DNA from 4 places in the Desulfobaculum sp. SPO524 genome. Region 1 is predicted to be linked to each of the others. Evidence: riboswitches for the same ligand, from Rfam matches in the RefSeq annotation. Region 1 holds a riboswitch; each other region holds the start of a gene.
What was found. Region 1 has a riboswitch for cobalamin ahead of ACI3L3_RS09320 (sirohydrochlorin cobaltochelatase). Riboswitches for the same ligand answer to the same signal wherever they lie in the genome.

Region 1 (7,118 bases):
TTGGCGCCGGAGACAATGGTCAGGCTTTCCTCGGCCTCCACCAGCACGGTCTGCGCGGCGGCCGCGGCGGCGTTGTAGGACGTGATGCCGGGAATAATTTCCACGGGCGCGTTGGGCACCATCTCGCGCAGGGTGCGCAGCAGATAGCCAAAGGTGCTGTAGGTCAGCGGGTCGCCAAGGGTCAAAAAGGCCACGTTCTCGCCGCGCTTCATGGCGTCCAGCACGGCTTCGGCGTTTTGGGTCCACGCGGCCTGCAGCACCTCGCGGTCCTTGGTCATGGGAAAATCCAGCGTCTGCACGGCCACATCGGCCTTCAGGTGCGGGCGGACAATATCATACGAGACGGAATAGGTATTCTTGGACGAAGCCGCGGCAAAGATGCGGTCCACACCACCCAAAACGCGCACGGCCTTCAGGGTAAGAAATTCCGGGTCGCCGGGGCCAACGCCTATTCCGTAGAGGGTTCCGTAGTTCACGCTAGTCGTTCCTGTTCTTCATTCTGTTCGGGTGGAGGAAGCGGGCAAGGGTTTCCACAGCTTCCACAATGCGCGGTCCGGGCCGCGAAAACATCCGCTCGTCCACCACCAGCGTCCTGCCGGATTGGCAGGCGGAGAGCGTGCGGTACAAAGGACGCTCGGCCAAAGGCCGGGGGCTTTGATTCATCGGCCCCTGTTGAATGACGTAGACCTCCGGGTCCAAGCCGATGAGCGCTTCCTCGCCCAGCCGGACCATTTTGCGGTCCACACGCACGCAGTTGCGTCCGCCTGCGTGCTCTATGACATCGTTAACAATGCCGCCGAGTCCGGCACCAAGCAGGTTCGGTGAACGAACCTCAAAAAAGACCGTCGGCTTGTGCTGCACATTCTGCACACGCTCGCGCACGGCATCCAGACGGCTTTGCATGCGCCCGATAAGCGCCTCCGCCGCCGGAGCGCTTCCGGTCAGCGCGCCAATGGTCCTGATGGTGTCAAAAAGTTCGTCTATGGTCGCGGGACTGAACGCCGCCACCTTCACGCCGCGCTGGCGTAGGCGGGTCACGGTCTCGCCCGCGGCCTTGCGCCCGGCCAATTGCAGCACAACATCCGGCCGCAACCCGACGATAAGCTCCATATTCGGGCGCATATGCGTGCCGATGCCGGGTTTGTCCGCTATGCCCGGAGGAAACGTCTCGTTGCTGGTGCGGGCCACAATGCGGTCCGACAGGCCCATGGCGTGCAGTATCTCGTTAAATCCGCCATACAGGGCTATGATGCGCTGCGCTGGGGCATCAAGGCGCACCGTGTCCCCACGGCCATCACGGACGGTGACGACATCAGCACGGGCCGCAGACGCCGTCAGGCACAGCGCCAGCGTGACGAGGCACCATATGCACCTGCGGCGCACCGGTGACAGGGTGCCTGCCCACACGGATGCGCGTTTCGTAAATTCCAGAAAGTATCTGCTCATCAAAAACCGTCCCGGTCTCGCCCTCCGCCGCCACGGCGCCGTTCTTCAAAAAGATGACGCGGTCGCAGTACAGGGCGGCAAGGTTCAAATCGTGCACGGTAACAAACACCAGCCCGCCGCCATCGGCCATGCCGCGCAGCAGGTCAAAAAGCTGTACTGTGCCGGACATATCCAGACTGGCCGACGGTTCGTCCAAAAACATCACGTCCGTCTCCTGCGCCAAGGCGCGGGCAAACAGCACGCGCTGAAACTCACCGCCGGACACCGCGTCCGTGGGCCTCTCCCACAGGTGCCCCACTCCGGCGCGCTCCATACACTGCCGCGCCACGGCGATGTCCTCACGCCCATAGCCCGAAAATGCCGACAGGTGCGGATAGCGCCCCATCAGCACCACGGACGAACACTTCAGCGGAAACGCCGCCGAGGCCTTTTGCGGCACAAAGGCGATGCGCCGGGCGCGTTCCTTGGCGGACATGGCGAGCACGTCGCGCCATCCACCGTCCTCCTGCAACTGCACCCTCCCGCCCATGGCAGGCAAAATGCCGCCAGCGGCGGACAGCAGCGTGGTCTTGCCGCTGCCGTTGGGGCCAAGCAGGCCAACCATCTGCCCACGGCGCAGGGTTGCGGAAATGCCATCCAACACACGGCGTTGGCCGTAGCCGCAGGAAAGGTCCTCTATGCGAATCACAGGCCCATCTCCTTGGCGCGCCGCCGCAGCAGCAGGCAAAAGAACGGTCCGCCCATCAGCGCGGTGATCACGCCCACCGGAAGCTCCTGCCCCTCGGGCAGCAGGCACCGGGCCAGCACGTCCGACCACATCAGCGCCACGCCGCCCACAAGGGCCGAGGCCGCAATCAGCGGACGGTGCTCCGCGCCCATGCGCATGCGCACCAAATGCGGCACCACCAGCCCCACAAAGCCGATAACGCCGGAAACGCTCACCGCAGCGCCCGTCAGCAGGCTGGCGGCCACCAAAACAATAAGGCGGGTCCTGTCAGTATTCACGCCCAGCATGGCGGCTTGCTCGTCGCCCATGGACAACAGGTCAATCTCGCGGGCATAGGCCATAATGACAAGGCCGCCCACCAGCATATACGGCACGGCAAAGCCCACATGCTCCCAGCTTCGCCCCTGAAAGCTGCCCATCACCCAAAAGACGATGCTGGACATGGACTCCTCGTCCAAACTCTTGAGGAGCGCAATAAGCGCGGAGAGAAACGTCGCCACCACAATGCCCGCAAGGACGACCGTCTCGCGCCGCAGGTGCCCGGCCACACGGCCAAGGGAAAGAACAGCGGCCAGCGCGCCAAGCGCGCCAAGCATGGCCGCAAGGGGCAAAACGCCCGGACCAAAGACCGTGTGTACGCCCGCAAGCCCGAAGTACAGCGCGAGTGAAGCGCCAAAGGCCGACCCCGTGGACACGCCAATGGTGAACGGATCGGCCAGCATATTCTGCAGAATTCCCTGAAACACGGCCCCGGCGGCGGCCAGCGCCGCGCCCACAACCCACGCCAGACACACGCGGGAGAGCCGGATATCAAGAATCACCACAGACAGCGTCGGGTCTGCGGGCGCATCCACGGGCAGGCCAAGAGCAGAGGCCAACACCGCAAACACGTCACGTGCGGGAAGAGGCAGGGGGCCGAACAGACAGCCCCCGATAACGGATGCGCACGACACCGCAGCAAGCGCGCAAAGGAGCACGCGCCGCCGTTTTCGGGCCGCACTTTCCTGCGCAAAGGTCTGCGTCAGGACCGCGTCGTTCATAGTTCCCCCTGCCATTACAGTCTACTGCGCCAAACGGCCGAAGGCGTCTTCGGCGTGACCAAGCCAAATGGCCGCGAATTCAGGGTACTCGGCAGTGCCCTTCAACACACATTTCGGCGTAATGCCGTTGGCCTTGAACACGGACTTCCAAGAGTCGTCCTCGTCGCCCGCCATGTCGTTCTGGGCATGGTCGCCCGCCACGGACATCAGGGGCATCAGCCATGCGGTCTTGATGCCACGGTCCTTCAGCTCGGCCACAATGGTGTCCAGAGAGGGCGTGCCCTCAACGGTGCCAACAAAGATGTTGGGGTCCTTCTGGGCAACATACCACTGCAGACCGGGGTAGAAAATGTTGCCGGAGTGATGCGTGCCGTGGCCCATGAGCACAACGGCTTCGTCAGCCTTGCGCTCGGCGGGAATGGAGGACTGAACGGCCGCAGTCACAGCCTGCATGTCGGCATCGGTCGCCATCATGGGGCTGCCCACCGTGACCTGCCGGAAACCGCCGGGACCACCGCTGAAGCGGCTGACCACGCTGAGCACCTTCTGGTGGAACTCTTCGCCCGGAATGGTGTGCAGGGACTGCACGGCAACATGGGTGTAGCCGTCATCCAACATTTTGGAGAGCGCTGTGGTCACGGAATCCAGCTCGCGGCCTTGCTTCGCCAGCTTGTGGCGGATGATGTTGGACGTGAACGCCCAGCGCACGTCAAGACCGGGGTGGCTCTTTTCAAAGGTGGCTTCAAGACCGCGCAGAGCCTTGTCGGCCTGAGGAACACTCGTACCAAAGGCCACGAACAGCACACCTTTCTTCACAGGCTTTCCCTCACCATGCGATGCAAATGCAGTGGAAATCGACAGGACCAGCGCCAAGAGGCACAGCGCGAAAACGCGCGTGCCAGAGAAACGGGATGTGAGCATTTGAACTCGCTCCAGTGAAACCGCAGGCGGGCGTCACCTGCCAATACAGGAAGAAAGCCGGCGCGCAGCGCCGGAGTGCGTCAGGGGTGTACCCCGAACATTCGGGATGAGGTCCATGCAGGCAATAGCCCTCGTTGCCGGCATGGCTGACGCAAGGCCCTGAGGCAGGTCTTCTGGCTCGTCCGAATTCCACCCCTGCCTTCCCGCCGGGTGCGCGTTGCACGCACGTGGCAGTGGCTCTGTATGGGGTGCAAGACTCGTCCGCGCGGGCAATGCCTGCGCGGCGCCGGACTTACAGCGGCGGGTCCGCCCCGGATTCGCACCGGGTTCCCTCTTCAAGCCCCGCAAGTACGGGGCTACCTCAAGACGCGGGAAGCATAGGCGATTTCACAGCGCTTGTCACTGCACAAAACACCCACTCAGCGCCCACCAGCGCAGCCCAGCCGCCGTCAAAATTGCGCCGCCACACTCCCGCCTCCCGGTTTTTTCCAAACAATTTCACCCCACAGCACAAATGGCCCACTTGATGCATTTTCAGCCGCAAAGGCAGATTCACGGCGCACCGATGCGCGCCAAAGCATCCACCATTCACCATCTTGGAGCCATTATGCGGACCGTTATGACCATCATCCTCACATTGTGCGGCATCTTCACCACCTCCACCGCCATTGAAACAGAACACGCCATCTTCGCGGAGACAACACAGCACCGCATAGCGCCCGCACAACCCCAGCGGCACGTGGTCCGCATGGCCGTAAACGCGCCCACCTACTCCGCCACCACCACGCGGGGCACCCACGCCGCGGCCCAGGCACCATCGGACCAGCCCGGCGCGGCGCCGCGCCGCGAGGGCGCTCCCACATCCGCACCAGCCAAGGCCGCCCCGGCGCAGACCGCCGACGACGCCGTCACCGCACCGGCAGGGCTGACCCCGGACACGGACCACTCGCTTATCGCCAAGACCGTTGCCTCGCGCCTTATTGCCCTCACCGTCGATGCCATACGCAAAAACGCCCACGGCGAGCGTCTGGAACATGGCGTTATCGTCCCGCCCACCGCGCCATCGCCCGGTCCGCCGCCTCTGCCGCAGGGGTGCCTTGTGGTATAGAAATGCACGCCGCGGGTGAGATTCGCGGCAAGGCCGCTCTGCCCTTGACTTTGCAGGAGACTTGGTTACCTTTGTCCTCTTTATTTTGGCGACTCTGTTTAATTTCCGTGGAGGACATGCACATCCATGAGCGACTATAAGAAAACCCTGCACCTGCCCCGGACCAAGTTCCCCATGAAGGCGAACCTGACCCAGAACGAGCCGAAGACGCTCAAATTTTGGCAGGACACTGATGTCTACAAGACCATGATCGAGGCCAATGAAGGCCAGGAGAGCTACACGCTCCACGACGGTCCGCCCTACGCCAACGGGCACATTCACCTTGGCACCGCCATGAACAAGGTGATTAAGGACATCATCGTCAAGCACAAGAACATGCAGGGCATCAAGGCCGAATACGTCCCCGGCTGGGACTGTCACGGTCTGCCCATTGAGCATAAGGTCGGGCAGGAACTCAAAGCCAAGGGCAAGACGGACCTCCCCGCGCTGACCATCCGCAAGATTTGCCGCAGCTACGCGGAAAAGTGGATGAAGACCCAGCGCAAGGAATTTCAGCGTCTTGGCGTTTTGGGCACGTGGGACAACCCCTACCTGACCATGCGCCCCAGCTACGAAGCCGCCACCGCCCGCGAGCTTGGTCGCTTTATGGCGAAGGGTGGCGTTGTCCGCAACAAGAAGCCCATCTACTGGTGCAACGACTGCAAAACCGCACTGGCAGAGGCCGAGGTGGAGTACGCGGACCACACGTCCCCGTCCATCTTCGTACGCTTCCCCCTCACCGACAAAAAGGTGACGGACATCATCCCCGAGGCCGATCCGGCAAAGACTTTCGTCTGCATCTGGACCACCACCCCGTGGACCCTGCCGTCCAACATGGCTATCGCCTTCCACGCCGACTACGACTACGTCTGCGTGAAAAAGGGTGACGAGTTCTACATCCTTGCCGAAGAGCTGCTGGCCTCCTGCGCCGAAAAGTTCGGCTGGGACGAGTACACCACCGTGGCCACCCTCAAGGGCGAAAAGTTCGAAGGTCTGAAGGCCCGCCACTGCATCTACGACCGCGAGTCCCTGCTGGTGCTGGCCGACTATGTCACGCTGGAGAGCGGCACCGGCTGCGTGCACACCGCCCCCGGCCACGGTCCCGATGACTACATGACCGGCTACCGCTACGGTCTGGACATTTACTCCCCGCTGGACGACGAGGGCCGTTTCCTGCCCACCGTCGAATTCTTTGCGGGTCTGCGCGTTGACGAGGCCAACCCCCACGTCATCGACAAGCTCACGGAGCTGGGCAACCTTCTCGCTATGGAGAAGATCAGCCACTCCTACCCCCATTGCTGGCGCTGCAAGCAGCCCGTTATCTACCGGGCCACCACGCAGTGGTTCATCTCCATGGAGAACAACGACCTGCGCCAGAAGTCCCTCAAGGCCATTGACGAGGACGTGCAGTGGATTCCCGCATGGGGCCGCGAGCGCATCCATAATATGATTGAAATGCGCCCGGACTGGTGCATCTCGCGCCAGCGTACGTGGGGCGTGCCCATCATGGCCCTGCTCTGCAAGGACTGCGGCGAGGCATGGTTCGACAGCGACTGGGTCATGAACATCGTGGACAAGTTCGAGGAGCACGAAACCGGTTGTGACTACTGGTTCGAGGCCGCCCTTGAAGACATCGTCCCCGAAGGCCTGACCTGCCCGCACTGCGGCGGCAACCACTGGGAAAAGGAAGACGACATCCTCGACGTGTGGTTCGACTCCGGAACGAGCTTTGCCGCCGTTGTGGAACAGCGCGACGAGTGCTCCTACCCCGCCGACCTGTATCTGGAAGGCTCCGACCAGCACCGCGGCTGGTTCCACAGCTCGCTGCTGGCCTCCA
Region 2 (7,118 bases), 410 kb from region 1:
GATTGGGACGCCGTAAAGGCCGCTTCCATCGCCACGTACAGCTTCGAGTAAACAGAGGGACCACCGATGAAACTCAACGCATCCAATGTTGACCTGAGGCTCACCCTGACGAGCTTCGCGGCCGTTGTCGCCCTTGGCGTCGTGGCCGTCCTGTACCCCGAGGGCACCAAAGGAACCATGGGCAGCATGCTTGACTTCACCGTCAAGAACCTTGGCTCCGGCTTCCTGTGGTATGCCATGTTCGCCACTGCCATGCTGCTGTATCTTGCCCTGTCCAAATACGGCAACATCCGCCTTGGCGGCGACACACCCAAGTTCAGCAAGTTTCAGCTGTTCACCATGGCCCTGTCCGCCGGCATGGGCGCCAGCACCATGTACTGGGGCTTCATCGAAGCCGTGTACTACTACATGGATCCGCAGTTCGGCATTGTGGACAAGCCCTTGTCCATGGAATACGCCGCCGCCTTCAATATGTTCCACTGGGGCGCTGCGGGCTGGTTCATGTACCTCATCGTAGCCATCCCCTTCTGCATCGTGTTCTACGTGAAGAAGAGCCGCCGCATGAGCCTGAGCGGTGTTGTCAACAGCATGTTTGACGATGCCCTGCCCCTGTGGGCGCAGAAGCTCATCGACCTGCTGTTCATCATCACTACGCTGGCGGCCACGGCGCTGACCCTCGGCCTTGGCATCCCGATGATTTCGTCCAATATCAGCCACCTGACCGGCATCCCGGACAGCCTGACCATGGGCATTGGCATCATCCTTGGCCTGTCCGTCATCTTCTCGCTCAGCTCCTACATCGGCATCGAGAAGGGCATGGCCCGCCTGAGTAATGCCACGGTGTACATCTGCGCCGGTCTTGTTGGATTCGTGTTCATCATCGGCCCCTCGGCCCTCATCATGAACAACACCACCAACGGCATCGGCATCATGCTCACCGAGTACCTGCGCATGAGCACCAACACCGATCCGTATGGCAACTCCTTCTTCCCGCAGTACTGGACGATCTTCTTCCTCGCGAACTGGATTTCCTACTCTCCGGGCCTTGGTGTGTTCATCACCAAAATTGCCAAGGGCCACAAGCTGCGCGACCTCATCCTTGTACTGGTCGGCGCGGGCACCCTCGGCACCAGCATCATCTTCGGCGTGTGCGGCACGTTCACCATGGACCTCATGAACACCGGCGCCCTTGATGCTGTTGGCTTCATCAACAACAACCAGCCCACCGCGCTGGTGACAGCCATCTTCGGCGAAACGCCGTTCCCGCTGGCCATGACCGCCGTGTACCTCATTGCCATGGTGCTGTTCACCGTGACCACCCTTGACGGTACGTCCTACTCTCTGGCCAGCATCTCCACCAAGCACCTGGACAAGGACGCCAACGTCTCCCCGATGTTCCGCCTGTTCTGGTGTCTGCTGCTGACGGTTATCCCGATTATCTTCCTGCTCATCAACGCGCAGCTGAATATCCTGAAGTCCTTCCCCGTGCTGATCATCGTCCCGATGATGCCTATCTTCGCCGTCCTCGGTTACAAGACCACGGCATACATCCAGCAGGTGTTCGGCAAGTTGGACGCCAAGGAAATCGAACTCTACTCCATCCGCCTGTCCCAGACGGACAAAAGCCCGGCCGAAATGCCCCCCATGGAGGCTGGCATTGCCGCCCCGGCAGCCGCTGACCCCACCGTCGGCGCCATGCTGAAGGACGACGCCAACATCGTCGCCCCGGCGCAGGCCGACTAAACCTGCGCCGCATCAGCCCGCGCCCACGCGGCGCAGACCGATGCACACCATCCCGGCTTGCCCCTCAAAGCCGACCGCACACCCGCCCCGGTTTCCTCAGGAAGCCGGGGCGGACTGCGTATGCAAGGCGTCGCCCCGCATGACTCCTGCTCTACCCCCTGCGCAACCATGCACATGCCAGCCCTACCAGAGGTGTATACAGCTCCGGGCCTTGTATTGGGCCGCATCCCCCATCTCTCACACTCTATAAACAACGCCGCCACCCTCTGAGCCGCCGCCTTCCACTTTTCCCTTGCCATCCAACAAAGCACATGGCTATTCTTCCCGCTCGTCCTCGCAAGGAAACGGAATACGGTGAAAATCCGTAGCGGACGCGCCACTGTAACTGACATATACCTTTCGCAGTCACTGCATTCCTCACATGCGGGAAGGCTGTGGAGCACAGGGTCAGAAGCCAGGAGACGCCCTTGCAGGCAGAGCACGACAGTCTCGCGATTTGGACTGACTCGTCATGCACGCCTTGCCACGCCCAACCGGGCGGGGTCTCTTTGTGCATTGTGTCTTCGCGCCAGTCGGTCGTTGCTCCTTGTTCATCACACATCAAAGGAGTGACCACATGCCTACCCACATTCTCGGTTTTCCCCGAATCGGAGCGAAACGAGAGCTGAAAACGGCTCTTGAAGCGTTCTGGAAGGGCGACCTCCCAGCACAGGAACTTGCCTCCACCGCCCAGTCCCTGCGCCGCGCTCACTGGGCGCAGCAAAGAACGCTGGACATGGTTAGCGTCGGCGATTTTTCGCTGTATGACCATGTGCTCGACATGAGCTTCACCCTCGGCAACATTCCGTCCCGCGCCACCGCCTCACCGGGCAGTGAACTGGATGCCTACTTCCGCATCGCGCGCGGGCGCTCCGCCGCCGACCGAAGCAAAGACGGCGTCAACGCCGGTGAAATGACCAAGTGGCTCGACACCAACTACCACTACATCGTCCCCGAATTCACCAAGGACACCACCTTCTCCCTGAACGCGGACCGCTTGCTCGACCAGCTTGCCGAGGCTCACAAGGACGGACGCCAAGCCAAGCCCGTCATCATCGGCCCCGTCACCTACCTTTGGCTCGGCAAAGCGAAGGATGACAGTGACAAATCAAAGCTGTTGCCACGGCTCGTACCCGTCTACGAACAGCTCCTCAACGCGCTCCATAAGGCTGGCGCGCAGTGGGTCCAGATTGACGAACCCATTCTTGTCACGGAGTTGGACGCCTCGTGGCGCGCCATGCTTGAAGCCACCTACAACCGCCTTGCATCAAGCCCGGTAAAGTCCCTGCTTGCCACCTACTTCGGCACGCTGGAGGAGAATCTCGACTTTGCTCTTGGCCTCCCGACCAACGGCATCCATATCGACGCCGTGCGAGGCCGCTCGGAAGTCCCTCAGATTGTCGACGCGCTCCCCGGTGACAAGGTCCTCTCCCTTGGCGTCATCGACGGCCGCAACATCTGGAAAAGCGACCTCACCGCACTGCTTGACTGGCTGGAACCTTTGGCGACGCAGTTGGGGGATCGCCTGTGGCTGGCGCCATCCTGCTCCCTGCTGCACGTTCCTGTTGACGTAGAACTTGAGGACGCCATGGACGCAGAAATCCGCAGCTGGCTTGCCTTCGCCACGCAAAAGCTAGATGAACTGCGCATTCTCGACATAGCGCTCACGCAAGGACGCGACGCCGTTTCCACCGATTTGGCCGACAACGCCCGGGCCATACACAGCCGCCAAACCTCCACAAGAGTCCACAATCCCACGGTGAAGGAGCGCGTGCGGGCCATTACGACAGAGATGGGGCGCCGCAACAGCCCGTACAATGAGCGCCGAAACAGACAAAAAGACGCCCTCAACCTTCCCCTCTACCCAACGACCACCATTGGTTCCTTTCCGCAGACCAAGGACATCCGCGCCGCACGACTGCGCTTCCGCAAGGGGGAGCTCGATACAAAGGCCTACACGGAGCAGATGCGCCACCAGATCGAAACCGTCGTCGCAGAGCAGGAAAAGCTCGGGCTGGACGTCCTGGTACACGGTGAACCGGAACGAAACGATATGGTAGAATACTTCGGCACGCATCTGGAGGGCTACGCCTTCAGTGCCTATGGCTGGGTCCAGTCCTACGGCTCGCGGTGCGTCAAGCCGCCCATCATCTTCGGCGATGTCTCCCGCCCCGGTCCCATAACCGTGAAGTGGAGCACCTTTGCCCAATCCCTCACGGAGAAGCCGATGAAAGGCATGCTCACAGGCCCGGTGACACTCCTCAACTGGTCCTTCGTCCGCAACGATCAACCCCGCGCACAATCCTGCCGCCAGCTCTCCCTCGCCATGCGCGACGAAGTTCTGGATCTGGAAAAGGCGGGGATTCACGTCATCCAAATTGACGAAGCCGCCCTGCGTGAAGGCCTGCCCCTGCGGAAGTCGCAGTGGAGCGACTACCTCGACTGGGCCGTTGCATCCTACAGGATTACCGCCAACGGCGTGCAGGACGTCACCCAGATTCACACGCACATGTGCTACTCGGAATTCAACGACATCATCGCGGCAATTGCCGACATGGACGCAGATGTCATCACCATTGAGACGTCCCGCTCCGATATGGAACTTCTCGATGTGTTTGACGACTTCTCCTATCCCAATGAAATAGGGCCCGGCGTCTATGACATTCACTCGCCAAACATCCCGTCTGTGGATTCCATCGTGGACCTGATGCGCAAGGCCGCACAACGCATCCCTGCCGAAAGGCTCTGGGTCAACCCCGATTGTGGCCTTAAAACACGCGCATGGCCCGAGACTCTCGCCTCTCTTGAAAACATGGTTACAGCCGCCAAGCAGCTGCGCGGCCAGTAGCACCACCTTGGTCGCATCCGCGAGGATGCCGCCATGCCTTGTGCGCGGCCTGTCCCCTGAGCAGGGAAGCAGGCCGCGCTTTTTGTCTCACTCCCTCCCCCCTTCGCATCCGCAGCCGTAGGGCCACAGCCCAAGCCATCCGCACAGAATACAGCCCCACTACCGACGCGAAACTCGCACAAAGAACGCCCATACACGGCGATGCCTCTTGAACTCTTTCCTTGCGTCATCACCTCAAAAATGAGTGTATAGAGAGTATGGAGGTGTATTCCATGCGTTGTGCTCTTGCCCTGCTTCTCACCATCGTGCTCTGTGGCGCGGCCCCATCCGCACTGCATGCTGCCGAGCCGCTCCGCATCTATCTCGACGCCGACAGGTCAAGCGCGCAGGAATCCACAACCGCCATTGAACGCGGCATCAAAACCGCCTTGGCAGAAGTCCACAACACACTCCTTGGCCGCCCGGTGGAGCTGACCGTCCTCGACCACCGGGGCAATGCCATGCGCAGCCTTGCCAATCTCAAAGCCGCCGCCGCAGACCCCAATATGCTGGCAGTGTATTGTGGCCTGCACTCTCCGCCCGTGCTGACGAACCTCTCTTTCATCAACGACAGCGGGATTCTGCTGCTCAACCCGTGGGCCGCCGCAGGCCCTATCACGCGCCCCAAAAGTGGCCCAAACTGGGTCTTCCGCCTTTCTGTAGACGACACCAAGGCCGGAAAAGTCATCATCAACCGCGCCATTGCCCAGCGCGGCTTCACCCGCCCCGCCCTGCTGCTGGAAAAAACCGGATGGGGATTCTCCAACGAAAAGATCATGGTCAACGCCTTGGCCGCGCATGGAGCCTCTCCGGCCGTCACCAAACTGTTCAACTGGGGCATCAGCGTGCCCGCCGCCAAAATCATGCTCCGCGACGTGGTCACCGCAGGGGCGGACGTCATCATCTTTGTGGGCAATGCTCCTGAAGGAATTGTCTTCTGTCAGGCAATGCTCGAGCTGTCCCCCGCGCTGCGCCGCCCCATCATCAGCCACTGGGGCATCACCGGCGGCGACTTCCCCCATGTCATCACACCGGCACTGCGCGCGCAGCTTGATATTGAATTCCTGCAAACGCGCTTCTCTTTCCTCAACATACGAGACAACGCCCTTGCGCGGCAGGTTTTCGCAAAGGCGACAGCGCTCTTTGCCGACGTTGCCACGCCGGAGGACATCACAGCGCCGACAGGCTTCGTCCATGCCTACGACCTGACGCGGCTGCTCATCGAGGCCACCAAACAGGTAGAGCTCGCAGGCAAAACACCCGAGAACATCGCCGCCATCCGCCAGCAAACCAAACATGCCTTGGAGCACCTTCACGCTCCTGTGCAGGGCCTCATCAAAACATACACGCACCCCTTCACCCCATATTCCCCAGACGCGCCCGACGCCCACGAGGCCCTTGGCGCGCAGGACCTGACCTTCGGCCAATATGGAAGACACAATGAAATCATCCTCATCCCCTAACGCCGACCACCCGCTTTCCACAGATGATGCGGGCCGTCCGTCGCTCTCCCGGGTGCTGACGTGGTCCATCATCGTGTTCTTTGTCCTGCAAACGCTCTCCGGTGTCGCGGTTATCGTCTTTTTCATCGGCGGCGCTATGACCGACCTGCAACACACCCACATGAAAAGCGAGTTGACCGACAGAAAGCAGAATCTGGACTTCTACCTCAACAGCAGACTGAGCCTGCTCCAGTTTCTTGCCAAGCAGCCAGCCATCATCACCGGCGCCATGAACCCTACGCTCAGCAAGGCCAGCGCCATCGACACCATAGATTCCTTCTCGCTCTTGGAAGGCTCCGCCACCATCATTTTTCAGGATTTTCAGGGAAATATCATTCACAGCACCGCCCCACTTGCAGAACATGCGCCACAGGGCGAACACTTTGCAGCCCTGATGCAGGAGGAAGCCGCCTCGCACGTTGATGTCGTTACCATGGCTGGCGGCGCAGGATCTTACTGGCGGCTTGCCCTTCCCATCCGGTATCAGGGACGCCCCGAAGGTGTGCTGACAGCGCTCATCCCCATGTTCCTTGGCGAATTCACGGAATCCACCCTCGACGAAATGGCCGTCTCCATCGTCTACGACGGTGTGCCAGTCTTTCAGGAAGGCAAAGCCGCACCGCCCGTCGTCGTGACAGAGGTCGACTCGTCATTTCCAGGCATCACCCTGCGGCAGGAAATGAGCAGCAGCGTCGTCAACAGACAGGTGACGTACCTCGTCACCCTGCTCGCAGGCGCACTGGTTGGAGGCACTGTCCTCATCGTGGTCATCGTCCTCACCATCAGCCGCAGGGCCATCCTTGTGCCGCACGAAAAACTCCAAGCCCTCAGCGCAAAGCTGGAGGAAAAAGTGCAGGAACGCACCAGAGAGCTACAAAAACGCCAAGATCAACTCACAATTGAAGTCCGCGAACGCGCCGAAGCAGAAATGGTTGCACGGGAAGGCA
Region 3 (7,118 bases), on a different contig from region 1:
AAGTCCGCAAGCTGGCCGAGCGCAGTGGCGCCGCCGCGGCGGAAATCAGCGAACTGTCGTCCTCCAGTGTGGAAGTGGCCGAACGGGCCGGGAATATGCTGTCCAAGATGGTGCCGGACATCAAGCGCACCGCCGAGCTGGTGCAGGAAATTGCCGCCGCCAGTAACGAGCAGAATTCCGGCGCGGAGCAGATTAATCAGGCCATCCAGCAGCTGGATCAGGTGGTGCAGCAAAACGCCGCCGCAGCCGAGGAAATGGCGTCTACGTCGACGGAACTGTCCAGCCAGGCCGAACAGCTCCAGCAGACCATGGCGTTCTTTAAGCTGAAGAGCAACGGCTCCGGCGCATCCCGCGCGTTGCCGTCGCGTTCGGCTGGGGCCAACCGTCAGCTCAGCGCGGCAAAGCCCATCAGTGGCGGGTCCAAGCCCAAGGCGTCCGGTGGCGGCGGGGCATCCTCCGGTGGGTCCGGCGGCAGCGGCATCGCCCTTGATATGGACGGAGACGCTGACGACGACTTCGAGCGCTTCTAGTCAGGCATGCGCATACCGCGCAGAGCGTGGCATGGCGACAAAAAAGCGGCCCCGGCATTGATGTGCCGGGGCCGCGTCTGTTTATCGTACAGCGCCGCGGTTAGCAGCGGTCGCAGACTTCGTGGAACACAACGCGGTCGTCATATTCGGCCTGCTTGCCCTTGTTCCAGCGGGACACGGGGCGGTAGTACCCGACAATGCGGGTGTAGACCTCGGCATCCTGACCGCAGGTGGGGCAGGTGAAGTGCTCTCCGGCAATGTACCCATGCTCGTTGCAGATGGAGAACGTGGGCGTAATGGACAGGAAGGGCAGCTTCGTATTGGTGAAGGTTTTGACGATGAAGTTCTTGAGCGCTGTGGTGTCGGAGACGGCTTCACCAAGGTAGGTGTGGAACACGGTGCCGCCGGTATACATCGGCTGGAGCTTGTCCTGATGCTCCAGAGCGAAGACCACGTCGTTGGAGATGCCGACGGGCAGGGCCGTGGAGTTGGTGTAGTACGGCACGCCGTTGCCCGAGGAATTGATTTCCTTGTACAGCTGCTTGTCAATCTTGGCGAGGCGGTAGCTGGTGCCCTCGGCCGGGGTGGCTTCCAGATTGTACAGGTGGCCGGTGTCCTCCTGGAACTTGGAGGTCAGCTCCTGCAGGTGCTCCAGCACGCGCTGCATCAGGCGGGTGCCTGCTTCGGTCTCAATGCCTTTGCCCAAGAGGTTCTGGCAGGCTTCGTGCCCGCCCACCAGTCCAATGGTGGAGAAGTGGCCGTCAAAGCCGTTTTTCAGGTAGCGCTGGGACCACGGGAACATGCCGCGCTCAAGGTTGTCGTTGATGAGCTTGCGTTTGAACTCCAGCGAGTCGCGCGCCATGGTGGCGTACTCGGTGATGATGTCGAGGAAGTCTTCCTCGCCCTGCGCCAGATAGGCCAGCTTGGGCAGATTCAGGGTCACCACGCCGATGGAGCCGGTCAGGTCGCCCGCGCCAAACAGGCCGCCGACCTTTTTGCGCAGTTCGCGCAGGTCCATCTTGAGGCGGCAGCACATGGAGCGAACGTCCTCGGGGTCCAGGTCGGAATTAATGAAGTTCTGGAAGTAGGGCACGCCGTACTTGGCCGTCAGCTTCAGGAGCAAATCGCCGATTTCCGATTCCCACGGGAAGTTCGCCGTGATGTTGTACGTGGGGATGGGGAAGGAGAAAATGCGCTTGTGGTAGTCGCCGTCGAGCATAACCTCAAGGAATGCGCGGTTGATCCAGTCCATCTCCTGCTGGAAGTCGCCGTAGGTGGCGTCCTGCAGCTTGCCGCCAATGATGACGGCCTCGTCGCGGATGTGCTTGGGGCAGGTGAGGTCAAAGGTCATGTTCGTGAAGGGGCTTTGGCCGCCCCAACGCGAGGTGGTGTTCAGGTTGAACACAAATTTCTGCATGGCCTGACGCACCTGCTCGTAGTCCAGCCCGTCGTGACGGATAAAGGGCGCGAGGTAGGTGTCTACGTTATTGAAGGCCTGCGCCCCGGCCCACTCGTTCTGGAGCGTGCCGAGGAAGTTGACCATCTGCCCGAGGGCGGAATCAAAATGCCGCGCGGGACCAGCGCAGGAACGGCCCTCAAGGTTGAAGCCCTCCAGCAGCAGGTCGCGCAGGCTCCAGCCTGCGCAGTATCCGGCAAGGCCAAAGGACAGGTCGTGGATGTGGAAATAGCCGTGCTCGTGCGCCTGACGGACTTCTTCCGGATACTTCTCCAGTGCATAGCGCGCCTGAATGGAGCCGGAAAGGTGCAGCATCAGCCCCTGAAAGGAGTGCGACATATTCGCGTTTTCCGCCACGCGCCAATCCGCCTTCGACAGGTAGGTGTCGATGGTGTCCTTCACATCCAGATAGGCGTTGTCGTGGGCGCGCAGTTCGCGGCGGCGTTCGCGGTAAATGATATATTTCTTGGCAACCCCGTACATGCGGGATTCCATCAGGACCTGCTCCACGAGGTCCTGCACGTGCTCTTGCTCGGCGACTTCGATGCCGCTCAGCTTGGATTCGACCTTACGAGCCAGTCGCTTGGAGAGCAGCGGATCCTTCACCCCGTTGGCTTGCAGCGCCTTCAGGATGGCACTCGCAATCCGCTCCAGTGACCACGTCTCCATGCATCCGTCTCGTTTCAGAATCTGTCTGGGCATCTGACGTCCTCCGAGGTTCTATGTATTTTTGTTCGGTGAGGGGGAAGCCGGCGGGCAGGTACCCGCGGACCGTTTCGATGTCCGTATCGGTGAGCAGGGGCACCCGGGTGGTGCGGAAGTAAAAGCGTCCGGGGTTGTCCTGCGCCATGGCGAAAATACGCTCAACATTGTGCTGCGCCGTTTCGGCGGAGACGGCGTTGCCGGTAAGGGCCGGGTACTTTTCGTAGGGACCTTTGACGTCCACGGCAAAGGTGGTGACATAGCCCGTTGCCAGCATGTCGGCCACCACGCCGGGATTCATGGCGTTGGTGTCGAGCTTGATGGCATAGCCCAGTGCGTGGATGTCGGCGAGGATGGTCTCCAGACCGTCCACGGTGGTGGGTTCGCCGCCGGTGATGGTGACGCCGTCCAGCCATTTGGTGCGGTTTTGCAAAAAGCGCATCATGGCGGATTGGTCAAGGGTCGGCAGCGTGTCGTGGTGCCATGCCATGGTGGCATTGTGGCAGGTAGGGCAATGCAAATTGCACCCGCCAAGAAAGATGACACAGCAGGTTTTGCCCGGCCAGTCGCACAAGCTAAAGCGTTCAAAGCCACGAACGGATTTCCAGGGTTGCATGTACTGCATTCCTAACGCGTTGGAGAGTTAGACACGAAGCCGCCACGCCCCGCGTTGGCGCTTCGTTTTCTTTAGAGTGCTTCGGACCGTGGTCTGGCTTCCCGCGGGGCTGCTGGGTGGCGGTGTGGTGGTCGCCATGTCCGCCAGCGGCGGCGCGGGTTACAGGGGCAGAACCGCCCCGGATTCGCACCGGGTTCACCAGTGCCGAAACGCCTCGAAGAGGAAGAAAATCAGTAGTAATTTGAAGTGCTTATGAAAAGCAGATAATTTCTAGAAGCATAGTCCAAAAGCGCCATGAGGTAAAGGGGTGTTGGAAAACTGACGGGTTAGTCGAAAACGCAAGTATTTCATGCGTTTTAGAAAAAAAGGGCCCAAAAGGGGTGAAAATCCACATGGTTGTCCACAAGGTATATTTCTTAACAGCCCGAAATAGCAGGGGATAAACTTTGGTGTGTGGAAAGTGTAAGATTGCCGACAGCGCCCTGAGCGCCGCAGGTGCAGGAAAGTGCGCGCGCGGCGGGCATGGATGGTGCGCATTCCGGATGGGTGTGGACGGTTTTGGCTGATTGTGGGGAGAGAGAAGGGTGTTGAAAAGCATTCTCAATGGGGATCTGTTGATGGCCACACAGGAAAAAGAGTCATAAATCAAGGCGGCCTGCGCGCTGCGGAGACCTTTTGGCCGTTGCGGGGTGGTGTGGACAAGTCTGCAACATGTTGGAATAGCAGTGTTCTTGTGCATGGCAGGAGAAAGGTGTGGCGTAAGCCACCGCCGGACAGGCAGATTTGGCCGAAACATTGACAAAAAACGGTATGTATATTCTATACTAGGGAACGTCTGGAATTCCCGTGTGTTTGTCAGAGTTGGGTACGGGGTGGACAGGCGTTGTGTGATGGCGTGCATGGGAGGCGCTTGCAGAGGGCCGGGGCAATTCTGCAAACACGGCATGGCCAAGGCAGTTATGGATGATGAAATAAAGCGTGGGAAAAATGGGGCTGGCAAGGCCAGTGCGGCGCGGCGCGATGCGGGGCTGCCGCCACTGGAGATACTGCTGGTCGAGGACAATCCGGTCAATCAAACCGTGGTGCTGATGATTCTCAAACGGGAAGGGCACCGCGTTACAACCGTGGGCGACGGCCAACAGGCACTGGATATTCTGTGCAAGCAGCGTTTTGACGTGGTGCTTATGGACATCCGCATGCCGGGGATGAATGGGGACGAGGCCACGCGCCGCATCCGGACGCAGGAATCCGGGGTGCTGGACTGCGAGATTCCTATCATTGCCATGACGGCCTACAGCACCAACGAGGATGTGGAACGCTTCCTTGGTGCGGGGATGGACGCCTTTGTGGGCAAGCCCATGACGTGGGAGACCGTCACCCAAACCATTCGCGAGACATTGCGCGGCAAAGGGCGTTTGGAATAGCGCGCTATGCCCTGTGGGCGAGACCACGCACAAAGCCCCGAGCAGGAGACTGTTCGGGGCTTTGTGCGTTTATGGAGAGGGCGCCCGCCCATGTGACCTAAGCCAGCAGGCGGTCCAGCAGCCAGTTTACATGCTCACGCGTGATGGGCAGCGGGTTGGCCTTGGTGGACCCGGAAACCAGCACCTCTTCAATAACGGCGTCGCGGTCGGCAAGCGTTTGCCCGGAAAAGGGGTTCTGGATGCCAAAGTGCGCCAGCAGGGCGTGGACGGTTTCCCAAAGGTCTGCGCCGATGGCATCGCTCATTTCCATATACTGCGCGCCCATGGTTTCGCGGTTCAGTTCGATGGCAACGGGGAGGCAGACGCCGCAGGTCAGGCCGTGGGGCTGGTGGAAGCGCGCGCCCAGCGGGTGGGCAAGGCCATGGACCACCCCAAGGCGCGAGGACGCAAAGCCCACCCCGGCAAGGAAGCTCCCGAGCAGGATGCCCTCGGCATGGGGCAGGGGGATCTCTCCGTCGGTGGCGGCGTCATAGGCGCGGGGCAGATGCTCCGCCAGCAGGGTCAGCCCGCGCAGGGCCAGCGTTTGCGAGAACCACGTGGCGTATCTGCTGGTGTAGGATTCAATGGCCTGCGTCATGGCGTCCAGCCCCGACGACGCCACAACCTTGGCCGGGCATCCGGTAAGAAGTTCGGCGTCCAGGAGCACCACCTGCGCGGTCATGGTGGGGCTGCGGAAGGACTTTTTGACGCCCGTTTCGGTGTTGGTGAGCACCGAGACGGGCGTTGCTTCGGAGCCGGTACCCGCCGTGGTTGGGACGGCAATAAAGGGCAGGGTGTCGCCGATGATGGTTTCGCCATCGTGGTACTGCTGCACATCGCCGGTCTGGTGATAAAGCCCGGCGCAGCCTTTGGCGATGTCCAGCACACTACCGCCGCCCACAGCGGCAATCCAGTCCGCACCGTGCTCGCGCGCGGCGCAGAGCAGGTCGGTTAGCTGATGGAGGGTGGGCTCGCCGCCGGGATGCTGCCATGCGCGGCAATCCATATCGCCGGGGCAGTCGCCAAGCAGGCGGGCCAGTGCGCCGGATGCGGCAAGGCTCGCCCCATGGACAAGCACGCCCCGTGGCCCGAACCGCGCCGCATGGGTAAAGAGCGAGGACAGCGCTCCGGGGGCGGTGGCGGTGGTGCGGGGCGTGCTGAGCAGCTGGGGCAATTGCATAAGGGGCATAACGTCTCCTCCGTCGTCAGGGCGGCGCTGGTGATGGACCGCGCCAGCTTGGGCGCGGCATTGGCCGCCGGGGATTGAATCAAAAAATGGGCAGAAACCATCGCAGGAATTCGCGGGCATCGCAAATGCGCCTGCCATAGAAAAAACCGATACAAGATCGTAATAATCTTGTGAAAAGCGGGGAAATCATATAAGGGCACCGCAGGCGGGCGTGGAAATTCCCGCCAAGAGGATGCAGGGCATCCTCTGTGTTGCAGTGTAATGGAGGCCGCGGCGTGTGGGGTTCAAGCCGCGGTACGAGAGTCGAGAACGGAGTCCCGTTTGAAACAACCGATTGGAGGGTTTCTGATGGCCAAGAGATTTCTTACCGCTCTTCTGGTCCTGCTGATGGCTGCCAGTGCTAGTGTCGCCTTTGCTGGCGACTGCCTGAACCGTGGTCAGCTTGACGAATTGTATTGTGATGAGGACGGCGACCTGGTGGCAGATAGCCCCAAGGACGAGTCCGAATGGCTCGACCCGAGCACCCTGGTCTTTACCTACACGCCTGTTGAAGATCCCGCAGTGTACAGGGATGCCTTCGCCGATTTCCAGGCCTACCTTGAGAAAGCTACCGGCAAGCGCGTTGTGTACTACACCGTGCAGTCCAACGCCGCCGAAGTTGAGGCCATGCGTTCCGGTCGCCTGCATATCGCTGGCTTCTCCACCGGCCCCACCGGCTTTGCCGTGAATCTGGCCGGCTTTGTGCCCATGGCCGTTAAGGGCTACGCCGACGGCTTCCAGGGCTACAACCTCATCATGATCGTCCGCGCCGACAGCCCCTACAAGAAGCTGGAGGACCTGAAGGGCAAGGTCGTGGCGCACACGTCCGCTTCCTCCAACTCCGGCAACCTCGCTCCTCGCGCGCTCTTCCCCAAGGAAGGCCTTGTCCCGGATAAGGACTACCGCGTGATGTACTCCGGCAAGCACGACCAGTCCATCATGGGCGTTGCCCACGGTGACTACGACGCCGCTCCCGTCGCCTCCGACGTGTTCGACCGCATGGCCGAAGCCGGCCGTATCGACCGCGACGACTTCCGCATCATTTACCGCAGCGCCAAGTTCCCCACCTCTTCCTTTGGCTACGCGCACAACCTGAAGCCCGAACTGGTGCAGAAGATTGTTG
Region 4 (7,118 bases), 390 kb from region 1:
GCGGAGGCCATTGGCCTTGCAGACCACCGGATGATGTTCTCCCACGGCTACTATTCCGTCATTTCCCCCGAGGGCGCCGCCGCAATCGAGGGCCGTCTGCGTAATGGCCAGCGCGCCAGCGTGGAGCTTATAGAGAGTTGCGCACGCAAGATTAAGATGACGGCGGACGACAACAAGGCCATGGGCTTCATCGACCAAGTACTGCATGAGCCGTCGCTTGGTGCGCGCCCCGAGGACTATGACTTCTTCAAGACACTGCGTCAGGAAGTCATTGCGGCCACGGATACCGTGGTGCTCAACGTCAAGGGCCTGCGCCTTTTCCGCGCCATGACGCTCAGCTCGCGCCGCGCGCGCAAGAAGGGTAAAAGCGCGGAAGACATCTACGTGCGCTGGAACCTGTCCTCGCGCGCCAAAGAACGCCTTGTCTGGCGGCGCTACCAGCGCTTCCGCCGTATGGCGCAGAAGGCCTATCTCGATGATTCTCCCTTTACCGAACGCGTGAACAACGTGCTCGGCGAGTTCTGGTGGGACGTGTATTCGTTCTTTAAGTACGACTTCATGCGCAAGCACCAGAAGAAGATTACTTCCGTTATGGAAGAGCTGGGCGGAGAGATTCAGGTCGTCAAGGACCGGTGCGCCGCGCCCTTCCAGTGGATGCGAAACCGCATCTCCGAAGGCGAGGGCGAAACCGCTATTGATACGGAAACGGAAAAGAGCCTCACCGAGCTGTCCTGCTGGGATGAGGAATGCGATACGGGCAACGGCACCTACTATGTCAGCCCGCAGGCGCGCGAAGACCGCGCCGTCACCTGCCCAAACAGCGCCACGCATGGCTGTGTGGACCTGTGGGCCCCGGACCTCTTTGGCGACTTCGGCGGCGTGTGCTCCACCTGTGGGCACCACTTCCGCATGGAGTACCAGTGGTACTTGCACAACGTCTTTGACCAGAACTCCATCTATGAGTTCAACCGCAACATCGAAGCCGGCAATCCGCTGGATTTCGACGGGCTGGACGCCAAGATTGAGAAGGCCAAGGCCAAGACGGGCAAAAAGAGCGGCTGCACCACCTTTGAGGCGCGCATCCATGGCGTGAATTGCGTTGTGGCTATGCTCATCGCGGACTTCCGCGGCGGCTCCGTTGGCGCGGCAGAGGGCGAGAAGTTCATCCGCGCCGCCGAGCGTGCGCGCAAGAAGCATTACCCCTTCATCGCTTACGTGCACGGCACGGCAGGCATCCGCATTCAGGAGGGCGTCAACGGCGTCATCCAGATGCCGCGATGCACCATGGCCGTGCGGCGCTACATTGAAGCCGGTGGTCTGTATCTGGTGCTGTACGACACCAACTCCTACGCCGGTCCTGTGGCCAGCTTCCTTGGCTGCTCGCCGTATCAGTTCGCGGTGCGTTCCTCGAACATCGGCTTTGCCGGGCCCGGCGTTATCAAGGAGACCACGGGCATCGACATTCCGCCCAACTACCACGACTGCCATCAGGCGCTTTCACGCGGGCATATTCAGGGCATCTGGGACCGCAGGGAGATTCGCAAGAACCTCCAGCAGGCCCTTTTGACCATGGGTGGCCGCAACCTGTACTACAGATAGACACTCTCGGAGCGGAAGCGGCCCGCTGCTTCCGCTCCGGTCAACGTCATACGAACCGCAAGAGGACACTCTCGTGACAGACGTCAAGGCTCTTCTGGAAGAAATGAAAGCCTCCCCCTATGAGATGGTGGAGGTCAGAGCACCGCATACCGGAGTGGTCGAGTACGTAGTGACCGAGACAGCCACCCAGGTTTCCGGCGTGTCCGGAACGTGGGATGAGAAGCCGGGAACGCTGCTCGCCTACCTTGAGCGTGAAAATACCAAAAAGCCCATCCACGCCCCCCTCAAGGGCGAGGTGGACGCCGTATGCCTTGAGCACTCCGGGCAGTTTGTGGAGGAGGGGACGCTGCTGTGTACCCTGCGCCACTACCTGACCAAGGAAGAAGTCATCGCCGCTATTCTCAAGAAGACGCTGCACCTGTTCCACGCCCCGGAGCAGGCCAAGTACTACTTCACCCCGGATGTGGATACCAAGGTCAAGGCCTCGGGCTGCAAGAGCGTGCGCGTGCGCGAAGGCATGGACCTGTTCATCATGTCGCGCATGAAGCGTGAGGCGCCGTTGCCGTACAGCGGTCCGGAAGGCCTTATCTACGCGCTGTACTTTAAGCACAACGAATCCGTCCCCGCGGGCGCGCCGCTCATCGGTGTGTGCCCCGAGGACCTGCTCCCCGTCATTCAGGACGTGGTCAACCGCGTGCAGGGTGAGTGGGAAGAACATAACTAGGAGACGCCGTGGGCAAAATTCTTCAGATTCGTGTTTCGGCTTCCACGCCGTATCCGGACGACGTAAAACGTGCGTGGCCCAGACTTTTTGCCATTGCATGGCCGGAAACGGACGCTCCGGTGACCGCCGGAGGCGGCCAGCCTGGGGTTGTGGAATTGGTCACAGCCCTTGACGACCAGGTGCGTTTTGGCCTTAAAGACAAGGAACTGAAGGCGACGTTGCGAGAGGGGCTGGATACGGCCCTTGGCCTCGTCGCCAATCTGGACGCCGCCCTCGGCGACTGGAATCCCGGGGAAGCTAACGCCATCAGCGTGCGGCTGGAAGACGCCCTGGACGCACTGGAAGAGAAAGCTCCGGCACCCAAATAGCCGGGGATAGAAACGAAAACGAAATCGGGAGAGTCTCATGGCTTCTTTGAACAAGGTAATGCTTATCGGCCGTCTTGGTCGTGACCCCGAGCTGCGCTACACGCAGGCCGGCCAGCCCATCGTGAACATGCGTATGGCAACGGACGAGTCCTACACCAACCAGCAGGGCGAGCGCGTGGACAAAGCCGAGTGGCATTCCGTCGTCGTCTTTGGCCGTCAGGCCGAACCCTGCGCCAACTACCTGCGCAAGGGCAGCCTCGTGTACGTTGAGGGCAGCCTGCAGACGCGCAAGTGGCAGGGTCAGGACGGCAATGACCGCTACAGCACCGAAGTCAAGGCCCAGCGCGTGCAGTTCCTGGACTCCCGGAATACGCAGCAGCAGGGCGGCTACGACGCTCCGCGCCAGCAGCAGGCTCAGCCGCAGCAGCAGTCCCAGCAGTGGGGCGGCCAGCAACAGCAGCCGCAGCAGCAACAGCAGCAGCCTGCTGAAGACCTCGGCCCGGCATTCCCGTCCGAGGCATCCGGCATGGATGATGTGCCGTTCTAAACCGCGAAGCGGTAGGTGCCATATAAGGCATTTGGGAGGGCGACAGCGATGTCGCCCTCTTTTTTTGGGCTTTCGGCCCGAGGGGCGATGCGCCTGACGCGCCAGAGCGAAAGTTCCACCCGCTGTGGGGGGAGACAGTCGGCGCTCGACGACAATTCCGTTCCGGTACGCGAGGAGTATCTAGGCCTTTTTTGTCCGCTCTTGAGGCAAGGTGGCGTCCTTCACCACCGCCGCTCCAGAGGGCGGTGGCGGGCCGAGAGGGCGGGGCGCCACGTACAGCGCGCGGGTGCGCCGCGCGGCATCCTGTGCGTCATTCCGAGGAAAACGCCGCATGCCGGGCCAGCGCGGGAAACACCTCCAAATTCTGTTGCCCACTTGTGCGAAGGCGCAGGGAAGCGTAGCGTAATGATTGAGCTTTCCAAACGCTTTGGCGCAAGGAGGAGTCATGCCCGCACCCCGCGATATGTCGTTCTACCGCTACGATGAATCCCACCGTTTTGCGGCGGAGTATCCGCGCCTTGCGCGGCAGGTTGTGGCGGATTTTGAACTGACGCAGGGCCTGTGCCTCGACCTTGGCACCGGCGGCGCGGCCCTTGCCATTGAGATGGCAAAACTGACGCGCATGCGCTTTGTGGGCGTGGACAACAACGCCGGGGCGCTTGGTCTGGCCCGCGAAAATGGTCAGCGGCACGGCGTGACTTCCCAGCGCCTGTCCCTTGTGGCGGTGGATGTGCATGCGTTGCCGTTGGCGGCGGGGAGTGTGGACTTTGTCATCAGCCGCGGGTCCATCCCCTTCTGGGCGGACCGGAGCCGCGTCCTTGCGGAGGTGCACCGCGTGCTGCGTCCTGATGGGCGCACATTCATCGGCTGCGGCTTTAGCCGGGACCAGCCCCAAGAGGCCGTGGAGAAGATGCGCCCGGCGTGGGCGCGTGAGGACAGCGACGATGAGCGCATGCGCTGGCGCGACCCCGATGTGCTACGCGGCATACTGGAGGCCGCGGGCGTAGAGACGTATCTCATCATGCGTCAGCCCGGATATGGGCACTGGATAGATATCCGCAAATAGTCCCTGCTGGCGGCGCTATTCCCACTTCAGTATGGGGCGGAATTTTCGGGAAAATGGGCGGGGGCGTTTTTTGAAGGAAATTGCGCCCGCCAATCCTGCGGGGTGCGAGTGTCATCTCGCTGTCAGCCGTACCAGGCAGGGGTTTCGCCCCTGTGGAGGGCTGATGATTTTCCCTGAATTTGGGCAGTATTTGGCAGTATTCGGCCTTGAGTGCCCCATACGTTTTTGCTAGGTACCGCTCACTCATTACGCAGTGAACTTCAGGTGCCCACAGGGCAACCAAGGAAATCCGGTGCGAGTCCGGAGCGGTCCCGCCGCTGTATTCCCAAGCATTTCACGGCAGTGCCTTTGCGGCGCGCCGGAGAGGGGAAAGCCAGTCATCCTGCCTGAAGCGTTTCTGACCGTCCGGGGTACGCGGATACCACGGCGGGCAAGAAATACATCCCCCGAACCCTCCCGCGGCAAATCTTGGGCCGCAGGGTAAAAATCATGGCACGACGGCTTGAAGCAGTATCGTGGTCGCATGTGTTTTGTCGTGTGCGATCCGGCGCTTTGTGCCGTCAGCGGAGACCCGATGCCGAAACAGATTCTCAAACGCGACGGTTGTCTTGAAACCTGGTCCACGGAGCGCATTGCCGGCGCCATCTTGAAGGCTCTCAATTCCAGCGGCATCAAGGACCCGCTCCTTGGCAAGCGCCTTGCCCGCAAGGTTGCCGAGCATATCGACGCCGAAGGCGTGGACGTTCCGGAGCAGGAATACGTTCAGGACACTGTGCAGCTGGTGCTGATGGAAGCCCGCCTCTACTCCGTGGCCGAGCGCTACATCATCTACCGCGAAAAGCGGCGCGAGATGCGCAACCAGAATCAGGCTTACATCGACATCTCCAAGATGATCGAAAGCTATCTGGACCGCTCCGACTGGCGCGTGAACGAGAACTCCAATATGGTGCATTCCTTCCAGGGACTCATCCTGCACATGGCCGGTTCCGTTCAGGCCCGGTACGTGCTGGAAAAGTACCCGGAAGAAGTCCGGCAGGCCCACAACCACGGCTATTTCCACCTGCATGACCTGTCCTTCGGCCTTGCGGGCTATTGCTCCGGCTGGAGCCTGAGGGACCTCCTGCTGGAAGGCTTTAACCTCTCTGGCCGCTGCTCCTCCACGCCGCCCAAGCACTTTGACGCCGTGTGCGGACAGATTGTCAACTTCCTCGGCACGCTGCAGAACGAGTGGGCCGGCGCGCAGGCGTTCAACAACGTGGACACCTACCTCGCCCCCTTCGTGCGTGAGGACGGCCTCAGCTACCACGATGTGAAGCAGCAGATGCAGAAGCTGCTCCACAATCTGAACACCACCTCGCGTTGGGGCGGCCAGAGCCCGTTCACCAACTTTACCTTCGACTTCGTGCCGCCCAAGCACATGGCCAAAGAGGCCGTGATCATCGGCGGCAAGCTGATGGATTCCACCTACGGCGAATACGCCGAGGAAATGGAAATGATCAACCGCGCGTTCCTTGAAGTGATGCTTGAGGGCGACGCCGACGGCCGCATCTTCTCCTTCCCGGTGCCCACGTACAACGTCACCTCCGACTTTCCGTGGGATTCCGAGTCCGGCAAGCTGCTGCTGAAGATGACCTCCCGCTACGGCGCGCCGTACTTCCAGAACTTCATCAACTCGGACCTGAACCCCGAGGACGTGCGTTCCATGTGCTGCCGCCTGCAGATGGACCTGCGCGAAATCCGCAAGAAGACCGGTGGCCTGTTCGGCGCCGGCGACCTGACCGGTTCCATCGGCGTCGTCACCCTGAACCTGCCCAAGCTGGCCTATCTGGCCCACAACGAGGAAGACTTCCTCGACCTCGTGGCCGAGTACGCCAGCCTTGCCAAGGACTCTCTGGAGTACAAGCGCAAGCTCGTCACCCAGAACCTTGAGGCGGGCATGTTCCCGTTCTCGCGCCGCTACCTGAAGAATGGCTACAAGGGCCACTTCTCCACCATCGGCGTTATTGGCGGCCACGAGGCCTGCTTGAACCTTCTTGGCAAGGGCATCGAGAGCGAAGCCGGTCTGCGCCTGATGCGCCGTACGCTGAAGCACCTGCGTCAGCTCATCGTGGACTTCCAGGAAGAGACGGGCAACCTCTACAACCTTGAGGCCACCCCCGGCGAAGGCACCTGCTACCGTCTGGCAAAAATCGACAAGGACCTGTACGAAGACATCAAGACCTCCGGTCAGGATGTGCCGTACTACACCAACTCCACGCTGCTGCCCGTAGGCATCACCTCCGACGTGGTGACCGCGCTGGAGCACCAGAACGAGCTGCAGACCGTGTATAACGGCGGCACCGTGTTCCATACCTTCCTCGGCGAGGCCGCGCCCTCCGAGGAAAGCGTGAAGAGCTACCTCATCCGCGCCATGTCCAACACCAAGATTCCGTATATCTCGGTGACGCCCACCTTCTCGGTGTGCAAGGAGCACGGCTACATCTTCGGCGAGCACTTCTCCTGCCCCACCTGCGGTGAGGATACGGAAGTCTACACCCGCGTTGTGGGCTACTACCGCCCCGTGAACCGCTGGAACAAGGGCAAGCAGGAAGAGTACCGCGACCGCAAGGAATACGCTATGGAGTCCTTCTGCGGTTGCGAGTGCAGCGCCTAGCACGGGCGAGAGCAGCGGCCTTTTCGAGAGCGTTTTCACAGGAGTTCATGCATGATACTCAGTGCGCAGCAGTTGCGCGCCCTCCGGCAGCGTAACGATGAAGAATTGCGAAAGGGGCAGTACGCCAAGCACGGCTACCCCGCGCATACCATTCGCGACCT

Region 2: it holds a riboswitch for cobalamin, as region 1 does, so the genes downstream of both, metE (5-methyltetrahydropteroyltriglutamate--homocysteine S-methyltransferase) here and ACI3L3_RS09320 (sirohydrochlorin cobaltochelatase) in region 1, are expected to answer to the same signal.
Region 3: it holds a riboswitch for cobalamin, as region 1 does, so the genes downstream of both, ACI3L3_RS14515 (anaerobic ribonucleoside-triphosphate reductase activating protein) here and ACI3L3_RS09320 (sirohydrochlorin cobaltochelatase) in region 1, are expected to answer to the same signal.
Region 4: it holds a riboswitch for cobalamin, as region 1 does, so the genes downstream of both, ACI3L3_RS07645 (ribonucleoside triphosphate reductase) here and ACI3L3_RS09320 (sirohydrochlorin cobaltochelatase) in region 1, are expected to answer to the same signal.

What each region holds. Positions count from the first base shown of each region.
Region 1 covers NZ_JBJDSB010000002.1:829,335-836,452, reverse strand. The annotation lists gene cobI (precorrin-2 C(20)-methyltransferase) at 1-476, opposite strand, end outside; gene ACI3L3_RS09335 (ABC transporter substrate-binding protein) at 478-1,278, opposite strand; gene ACI3L3_RS09330 (ABC transporter ATP-binding protein) at 1,313-2,134, opposite strand; gene ACI3L3_RS09325 (FecCD family ABC transporter permease) at 2,131-3,213, opposite strand; gene ACI3L3_RS09320 (sirohydrochlorin cobaltochelatase) at 3,235-4,029, opposite strand; cobalamin riboswitch at 4,280-4,513, opposite strand; gene ACI3L3_RS09315 (hypothetical protein) at 4,742-5,242, shown strand; gene ileS (isoleucine--tRNA ligase) at 5,369-7,118, shown strand, end outside.
Region 2 covers NZ_JBJDSB010000002.1:1,239,495-1,246,612, forward strand. The annotation lists gene ACI3L3_RS11045 (mandelate racemase/muconate lactonizing enzyme family protein) at 1-51, shown strand, start outside; gene ACI3L3_RS11050 (BCCT family transporter) at 67-1,743, shown strand; cobalamin riboswitch at 2,039-2,228, shown strand; gene metE (5-methyltetrahydropteroyltriglutamate--homocysteine S-methyltransferase) at 2,360-4,630, shown strand; gene ACI3L3_RS11060 (ABC transporter substrate-binding protein) at 4,903-6,132, shown strand; gene ACI3L3_RS11065 (ATP-binding protein) at 6,110-7,118, shown strand, end outside.
Region 3 covers NZ_JBJDSB010000005.1:38,571-45,688, reverse strand. The annotation lists gene ACI3L3_RS14525 (methyl-accepting chemotaxis protein) at 1-530, shown strand, start outside; gene ACI3L3_RS14520 (ribonucleoside triphosphate reductase) at 631-2,655, opposite strand; gene ACI3L3_RS14515 (anaerobic ribonucleoside-triphosphate reductase activating protein) at 2,555-3,304, opposite strand; cobalamin riboswitch at 3,370-3,528, opposite strand; gene ACI3L3_RS14510 (response regulator) at 4,249-4,728, shown strand; gene ACI3L3_RS14505 (iron-containing alcohol dehydrogenase family protein) at 4,826-5,956, opposite strand; gene phnD (phosphate/phosphite/phosphonate ABC transporter substrate-binding protein) at 6,305-7,118, shown strand, end outside.
Region 4 covers NZ_JBJDSB010000002.1:439,345-446,462, forward strand. The annotation lists gene ACI3L3_RS07620 (carboxyl transferase domain-containing protein) at 1-1,599, shown strand, start outside; gene ACI3L3_RS07625 (biotin attachment protein) at 1,673-2,323, shown strand; gene ACI3L3_RS07630 (hypothetical protein) at 2,332-2,691, shown strand; gene ACI3L3_RS07635 (single-stranded DNA-binding protein) at 2,729-3,238, shown strand; gene ACI3L3_RS07640 (class I SAM-dependent methyltransferase) at 3,684-4,304, shown strand; cobalamin riboswitch at 4,550-4,709, shown strand; gene ACI3L3_RS07645 (ribonucleoside triphosphate reductase) at 4,879-6,957, shown strand; gene ACI3L3_RS07650 (hypothetical protein) at 7,009-7,118, shown strand, end outside.